DNA from 3 places in the Solibacillus sp. FSL W7-1472 genome. Region 1 is predicted to be linked to each of the others. Evidence: riboswitches for the same ligand, from Rfam matches in the RefSeq annotation. Region 1 holds a riboswitch; each other region holds the start of a gene.
What was found. A riboswitch is a leader RNA that binds a small molecule or an ion and turns the genes downstream of it on or off. The one in region 1 is predicted to bind thiamine pyrophosphate.
Positions count from the first base shown of each region.

Region 2: another riboswitch for thiamine pyrophosphate. It lies ahead of tenA (thiaminase II); the one in region 1 lies ahead of thiT (energy-coupled thiamine transporter ThiT).
Region 3: another riboswitch for thiamine pyrophosphate. It lies ahead of thiW (energy coupling factor transporter S component ThiW); the one in region 1 lies ahead of thiT (energy-coupled thiamine transporter ThiT).

Region 1 covers NZ_CP150208.1:3,416,308-3,418,574, reverse strand. The annotation lists gene MKY07_RS17160 (SMC family ATPase) at 1-115, shown strand, start outside; gene MKY07_RS17155 (hypothetical protein) at 172-300, opposite strand; gene MKY07_RS17150 (DUF4870 domain-containing protein) at 368-700, opposite strand; TPP riboswitch at 817-925, shown strand; gene thiT (energy-coupled thiamine transporter ThiT) at 1,056-1,622, shown strand; gene map (type I methionyl aminopeptidase) at 1,813-2,267, shown strand, end outside.
Region 2 covers NZ_CP150208.1:2,650,667-2,652,933, forward strand. The annotation lists gene thiM (hydroxyethylthiazole kinase) at 1-393, opposite strand, end outside; gene tenA (thiaminase II) at 371-1,063, opposite strand; TPP riboswitch at 1,141-1,239, opposite strand; TPP riboswitch at 1,306-1,404, opposite strand; gene MKY07_RS13195 (nitronate monooxygenase family protein) at 1,541-2,267, opposite strand, start outside.
Region 3 covers NZ_CP150208.1:3,075,474-3,077,740, reverse strand. The annotation lists gene MKY07_RS15345 (VOC family protein) at 15-410, shown strand; gene thiW (energy coupling factor transporter S component ThiW) at 707-1,213, opposite strand; TPP riboswitch at 1,299-1,388, opposite strand; gene MKY07_RS15335 (cupin domain-containing protein) at 1,509-2,081, opposite strand; gene MKY07_RS15330 (nucleotidyltransferase) at 2,161-2,267, opposite strand, start outside.

The sequences.
Region 1 (2,267 bases):
CCGCTTAATCGGCGTCATCTCCCATGTGGCCGAATTAAAAGCAGCAATGCCTGCCATTTTACAAGTCCAAAAGTTAAAAGAAGGCTACAGTAAAACAGAAATTATTATTAAATAAAAGACAACAAAAAACACATTTCACACGAGTTTTAGTGCGAAATGTGTTTTTCTGCGTTAACGTTTTGGCGTTCGTCGTGTAGTTGCTGGTTGGGGTGCAGATTTTTTATCCATCATTTTTTTAATGATCGGGTACACGATCGGTCCATATTTAATTGCGGTTTTAATGAGTTTATTTAATTTCATGATATACACTCCTTAACGAATACATTTCGTATAAAAAATATACCCAAAGAAGGAGCTATCATAAACATTAACGTAAAACTTTAATCGCTTGGACTAGATTCCAAATCGCCAGAATAAACGTAATAAGGACTAAAAGAATAAATCCGATAAAATGTGAACTAATAAAGAAATCCTGCACGCTCACTGTCAAAGTATTATTCCAGGAAAGAACGGAAGTGAAAAAGTAAATCATGTACAAAATCCCTAACAGTATTGGAATAAGTTGAGAAATAAAAGCTTTTTTAGAATGGCCTTTAACGGCTTGATCTTTCGTAACGATAAATATAATTACCGGTAAAATAAACGGTGCAAAATAAAAGCTCAAATAGCTTAATGCACTTAAACCTTTCGATTGATCCATCATTTATCACTCCTTCGTATCTATTATATGTAATTCTAGTACGTTTCAAAATAATAGCTGTTGAAAGTTGTAGAAATATTCGTTACAATGAGCATGTTCAAACAATAAAAATTTAGATGTACCACAAGGGGTGCCGAGAAAGTCGGCTGAGATTGTGCACGGGATTGCACTGACTCTTTGAACCTGTAAGTTAGCACTTGCGTAGGGATGTGGATAGAATCCGACTGTTCAAACGATAGTCAGGCTTTTGTCCTGATTATCGTTTTTTGCTTTTTCTAAATACCTAGAAGAAGTAAAAGTTCCATTCTATCCCTCTTCACTTTTGTTACATCGGATAAAAGAAAGGGGAATTGTTATGGACAGAAAAAAATTATTGATGATGGTGGAGATAGCGATATTTGCTGCCATCGGACTTGTATTGGACCAAGTATCTTTTAAAATGTGGGCACAGGGCGGGTCAATCAGCTTTGTTATGGTACCGATTATGTTAATGGCCATTCGTTGGGGGCTAACAGCAGGACTTGCAACTGGCTTGCTGATTGGCGTTATGCAAATGATGTTTGGCGCTTACATAGTACACTGGCTTCAGGCGATTTTAGATTACGGTCTTGCCTTTACAGTAGTAGGGTTAGCGGCAATTGTAAGAAAGCCATTATTACAGGCAACACAATCACTCAATAAAGTAAAAATGGCAATTTATATCGTTATAGGAGCTCTAATAGGCGGAGCTTTAAGATTTGTTTCGCACTTGCTCGCAGGTGTCGTGTTCTTTAAAGAGTACGCAGGCGATGATAATGTGTGGATCTACTCAATAATTTATAACAGTACTTATATGGTACCTGCAACAATAATTACAGCGGTTATTGCAGTTATATTATTCACATCTGCACCCCGTTTACTCCAAAAAGCACAAACACCATAATGAATGAAAAACTCAAAGCTTGCAGCAAGGGATTATTTTCCCGTTGCAAGCCTTTTCTAATTTCTATTGTACAATGTCGTATTAATTTGATCATAAATCCAAATAATTTTAAAATCCTTGAACAATTACAACCGATATTAAGTATGCTATAGTTAAGGGTAGACATTGTTTAAGAGGAAGGAAGTTACACATGATTGTTACTACACAAGAAGAAATAGAAGCGTTTAAAAAAATTGGACGCATTTGTGCTGAAATTCGCGAGGCAATGAAAGCTGCGACAGTACCTGGCGTGACAACGAAAGAATTAGATGAAATTGCAGGCCGTATGTTTGCGGAAGCAGGCGCGGTTTCTGGTCCTAAAGGCGAATACGATTTTCCGGGATATACATGCATTTCAGTAAATCACGAAGTTGCACATGGCATTCCAGGGAACAAGGTTATTCAGGACGGCGATATCGTAAACATTGATGTTTCTGGCTCTTTAAACGGATACTTTGCAGATACAGGTATTTCTTTTGTTGTTGGTGAAGGTTATGAAGATAAAGAAAAACTTTGCTCTGTAGCAAAATCAGCATTTGACCGTGCGATGACAAAGGTTAAAGCAGGTTCGAAATTAAATCAGATCGGTAAAGCAGTAGAGCGTGA
Region 2 (2,267 bases), 770 kb from region 1:
TTTAGACGCCCAATTTACTCCCGCCAGAGCCGCCATTTCTCCAATATTGCAACGGATTACATTAATCTTTAAAAGGTCGAGCAATTGTTGTGCTGTCTCCGCTCGAAACTTCGTTGCCCCTACACCTACTGGATCAAAAACAACCGGAGTATTATGCATGTTTGCGCTAAGTCCTGCTTTCTTCATCGACTCTATTGTCCGCTCATTCAAAGTGCCCATATTTAAAAGCAAAGCATTGGCCTGGGCAGCCATTTCACCCACTTCTTCTATTGCATCCGCCATTACTGGTGAAGCTCCTACCGCCAGCAAGCCATTCGCTGTAAAATTTGCGACAACATAGTTGGTAATACAATGAACTAATGGTTGTTTATTATAAATTGCTTGCAGACTCATTTACATACACTCCTTGTTCCCAGCTTTGCTTCGTCCAAGGCATTTCCCAAAACATCCATTCGTAATAACAGCTTTTCTTAAAATGCTCCTGTAATACTTTAAGCTTTGCAGGTTGTTCTTTCGCATATCGATCTAGCATCGATTTTTGTACTTCAATATTTTGAAGCATCTCCTCGGAAGCATATAATGCAATCCACTGTTCATAAAGAGGTATATTGGGGCATGCATCTTTTAATCTTTGCCCAATTTCCTGGTACAGCCATGGGCATGGCAGGATTGCCGCAAATGCTTCTGCTACATCTCCGTTATGCACTGCATTGTACATATGGCTCACATAGTTATAGGCTGCTGGTGCTGGTTCGAATTTTTCCAAATCATCCGCTGTCACACCTAATTCTTTAAAAGTTGTACGATGCAACTCAAGCTCGGCATCATGGATAAACTTTGCTGTTTGCAGAAAATATTGAACATCATCATCCGTTGTCGCTTTTGCAGCTGCAAGAGCTAGTACTTTCGTATAATGTTTTAAATAATACGCATCCTGCAGCATATAAAACTTAAACTTCTCCAGCGGTAGACTCCCATCTGCAATCCCTTGTACAAAAGGATGATAGAAGCTAGCCTCCCAATAAAAATCCGTTTCTTTTCTTACCTTTTCACAAAATCCCATTGTTACTCCTCCTTTTTGTTGGCGGAAGCACAAAAAAGACGTCTCAACATATAGAGAGACGTCCCCAAAAAGTGTAAGTACCACTTTTCATTGCTCCCTACGTCCGTATTAACGGCCAGGTTCCAAGGGTCAGGTTTTAACCTTCTCAACACTGCTGTGTCCCCCCGCAAATCAAATGCTTGTGTATTTGCAAAAGAAAGACTCCACGTAAAATATACGCGGAGCCAAAGTAAGTACATATGTATAGCTTGTACTTTGCTCCCTACGTCCGTATTAACGGTCAGGTTCTAAGGGTCAGGTTTTAACCTTCTCAACACTGCTGTGTCCCCCCGCAAATGCATTTAATTACCCAGAGTGTAACAAATTAATTCGAACCGGGCAAGTGAATTCAATAAATTACGAAATTAATAGTTCAATAACAAATTCACAAAATAGCGCATCGTTAGTAAAAATCTGTTACTAATGATGCGCTGACATCTATTGTAGATGGGTTACTGCAGATCTTTTACCAGTCAGTTCCTGATAAGCCTGAGCATATTCCTCGGCCAGTTTATCGACATATTGTTTTGTGGAAGTAATCTCTTTAATCGCGCCAATTCCTTGCCCGCTGCCCCAAATATCTTTCCAGGCTTTTGCGGTATTATCGTTAAAGTTCATTGCTGAAGGATTACTTTCTTTTAAATTACTCGGGTCCATCCCCGCGTTCATGATAGAACCTTTCAAATAATTCCCGTGGATTCCTGTAAATAAATTGCTGTATACAATATCTTCTGCAGTACTATCAACAATCATCTGTTTATATTCTTGACGAGCAAACGCTTCTTCGGTCGCGATGAATGGTGAACCGATATAGCCAAAATCAGCCCCCATCGCCTGTGCAGCCAATACCGAATGTCCTCGTGCGATTGATCCTGATAAAGCTAATGGACCGTCAAACCATTCACGGATTTCCTGTACGAGCGCAAATGGGCTTTGCTGACCTGCATGGCCACCTGCACCTGTTGCTACAGCAATGATGCCGTCTGCACCTTTTTGAATCGCTTTTTTTGCAAAATGATTGTTAATGACATCATGGAAAACGATGCCTCCATAACTATGAGCTGCCTCAAATACTTCTTCACGTGCCCCAAGTGAAGTAATAATAATCGGAACTTTATATTTCACACAGAGCTCCATATCCTGTTCCAGACGTTCATTTGTTTTA
Region 3 (2,267 bases), 340 kb from region 1:
AGGGGAAGAGTCCGATGAAAAGCGCAAAACCATTTTTAATGTTTCAAGGCGGTGTTGCTGAAGAAGCGATGAACTTCTATACATCACTTATCGATGATGCGGAAATTACAAGCATTGTACGCTACGGGGCAAATGAAGGCGGAGACGAAGGAAAAGTCATGCAAGCCACTTTTTCGATAAAAGGTCAGGAATTTATGTGCATTGACAGTAATATTAAGCATGAATTTGACTTCACACCGTCATTCTCTATTTTTATTACGTGTGATACGGAAGAAGAAACCGACCATCTTTATGAAAAATTGCTTGAAGGCGGGCATCCGCTAATGCCAATCGATAATTACGGTTTCAGTAAGAAGTTCGGCTGGGTAAATGACCGTTACGGAGTATCTTGGCAGATTAATTTACCTTAATAAAATGTGCCGGGTGTCTGAATGGATACCCGGCGTTTCATTTTCTAATAAAGGTCTGAGTTGTTCTAATATATTTTAAAATCTTCTAATAAAAGTGAGATTTTCTAATATAATTGTACATTGTGCTAATAAGTCTTTAATATGTTCAAATATCGTCCACAGAAGTTCTAATAACCCCCTGCAATCTTCTAATATCCATCACAAACCAATCTGTTCTAATATCATGCGCAGAAGTTCTAATATCCCGCCAAGGAGTTCTAATATCGACACAAAAATTTCTAATAAAAACCTTCCATTCACCCGGCATTCTGATAAAGCATCCCGCCAAACGCCCGGTTTCTCACCATAATCCTCAGCAAGCCATAGCCTAAAAGCGCCCCCGCAAAAGAACTCATCATAAATGCCGGGACAAAACCGAACAGCGCCGCTTCCTGACCTAAAAATAAAATGGCGATCGGGTAAGTAGCCATCGCACCGAGCAACCCGGTCCCGATTACTTCACCTACTGCCGCAAACGCTAACTTCTTCGTTTTAGCAAACAGAAATGCAGCCAAAAAGGCACCGATCATACTCCCCGGATAAGCAAATATACTGCCTGTCCCCATTAAGTTTCTCAATGTCGATGTAAGGAATGCCTGTAATACCGCATACCATGGACCGAGCAACACCGCCGATACGACATTGGCAAAATGCTGAATCGGAAATATTTTGGCAAAACCTAAAGGGATGTACACAAAACTGCTGAGAATCGTTGTAAGTGCAGCGATAATGGCTGAATACGTAAGCTTCCTCGTTTTATTCATCTCTTCCATCCTTTACAATAAATTTTTGCAACAAAAAAACCACTTTCAACTAAAGAAAGTGGTATCGCAGCCTAAAACAAATAAAAAGGGATCGACACTACTTTCCTACGCTAGTATTACCTAGATCAGGTGCAAAGGGTTCTTCTCAGCCAAACAGGCGCCCCTAGTAGTTTTCATATTCAATTATAAGCAGATTACCTGCTTCCAATATTAGGTTAATTTCACAGTTATCATAACACGGCCGTTTCATTATGCAAATGCATTTTTGAAATTTGATTCCTTTGACCGAGAAAAACTACTGCTCATACCCACCGCCATAATTGCCGGGCTGGACTTGCTGCCATGGGTTTGGTGGACCGATGAACGTATTCGGCCGAACCGGTGCAACTGCCTGCGTCCATAAAGTTTCGTTCATCCCATATGTGTGGGCCATAATATTTGCTGGTGTCAGCTTGAGGAGGTCGGAACCTAAAATGACTTCAGGTGTCGGTGCGTTGAAAATGGCGAGCAGATGCGTGTTGTTTTGCGTGGCGACTTCGTAATGCCACCACCCTTGAGGAACGTTCGCCACCTGGCCGGGGGTAATCGGAAAATGCATTAGCTGTTTCGTAAACGGATTCAAAATCGAAACAACCGCACTTCCCGCAATACAATAAACAAGTTCCGCCGCATTTTGGTGGTAGTGCGGTTCAATGACATTATTGGCACTCAAATAAATATCAAGCAGCGATATATTATCCAGTGTATTTAACTGGTTGACGCCCATTACATTAATAAAATTATGCTGGTCTTTAACGAACAACGGGTTTTTATTAAGGTCGAATGTAAACTGGGGTTGCACTGATGTATAATCTTGATTCGGATTCAATAGTTCACCTCTTTTTTATTGTAGTTAAAATATGCAATAATTTACCAGTGTGTGCCTATTGTCGTTAGTAGCCATCCATCTAAAAATACACATACAACGCATTGATTAATGTGAAAATTAAAATAAACAGGGTAGCACCACATACAATAATTTCTGTAAAGTGCACGAACATGACTCTTTCATAAC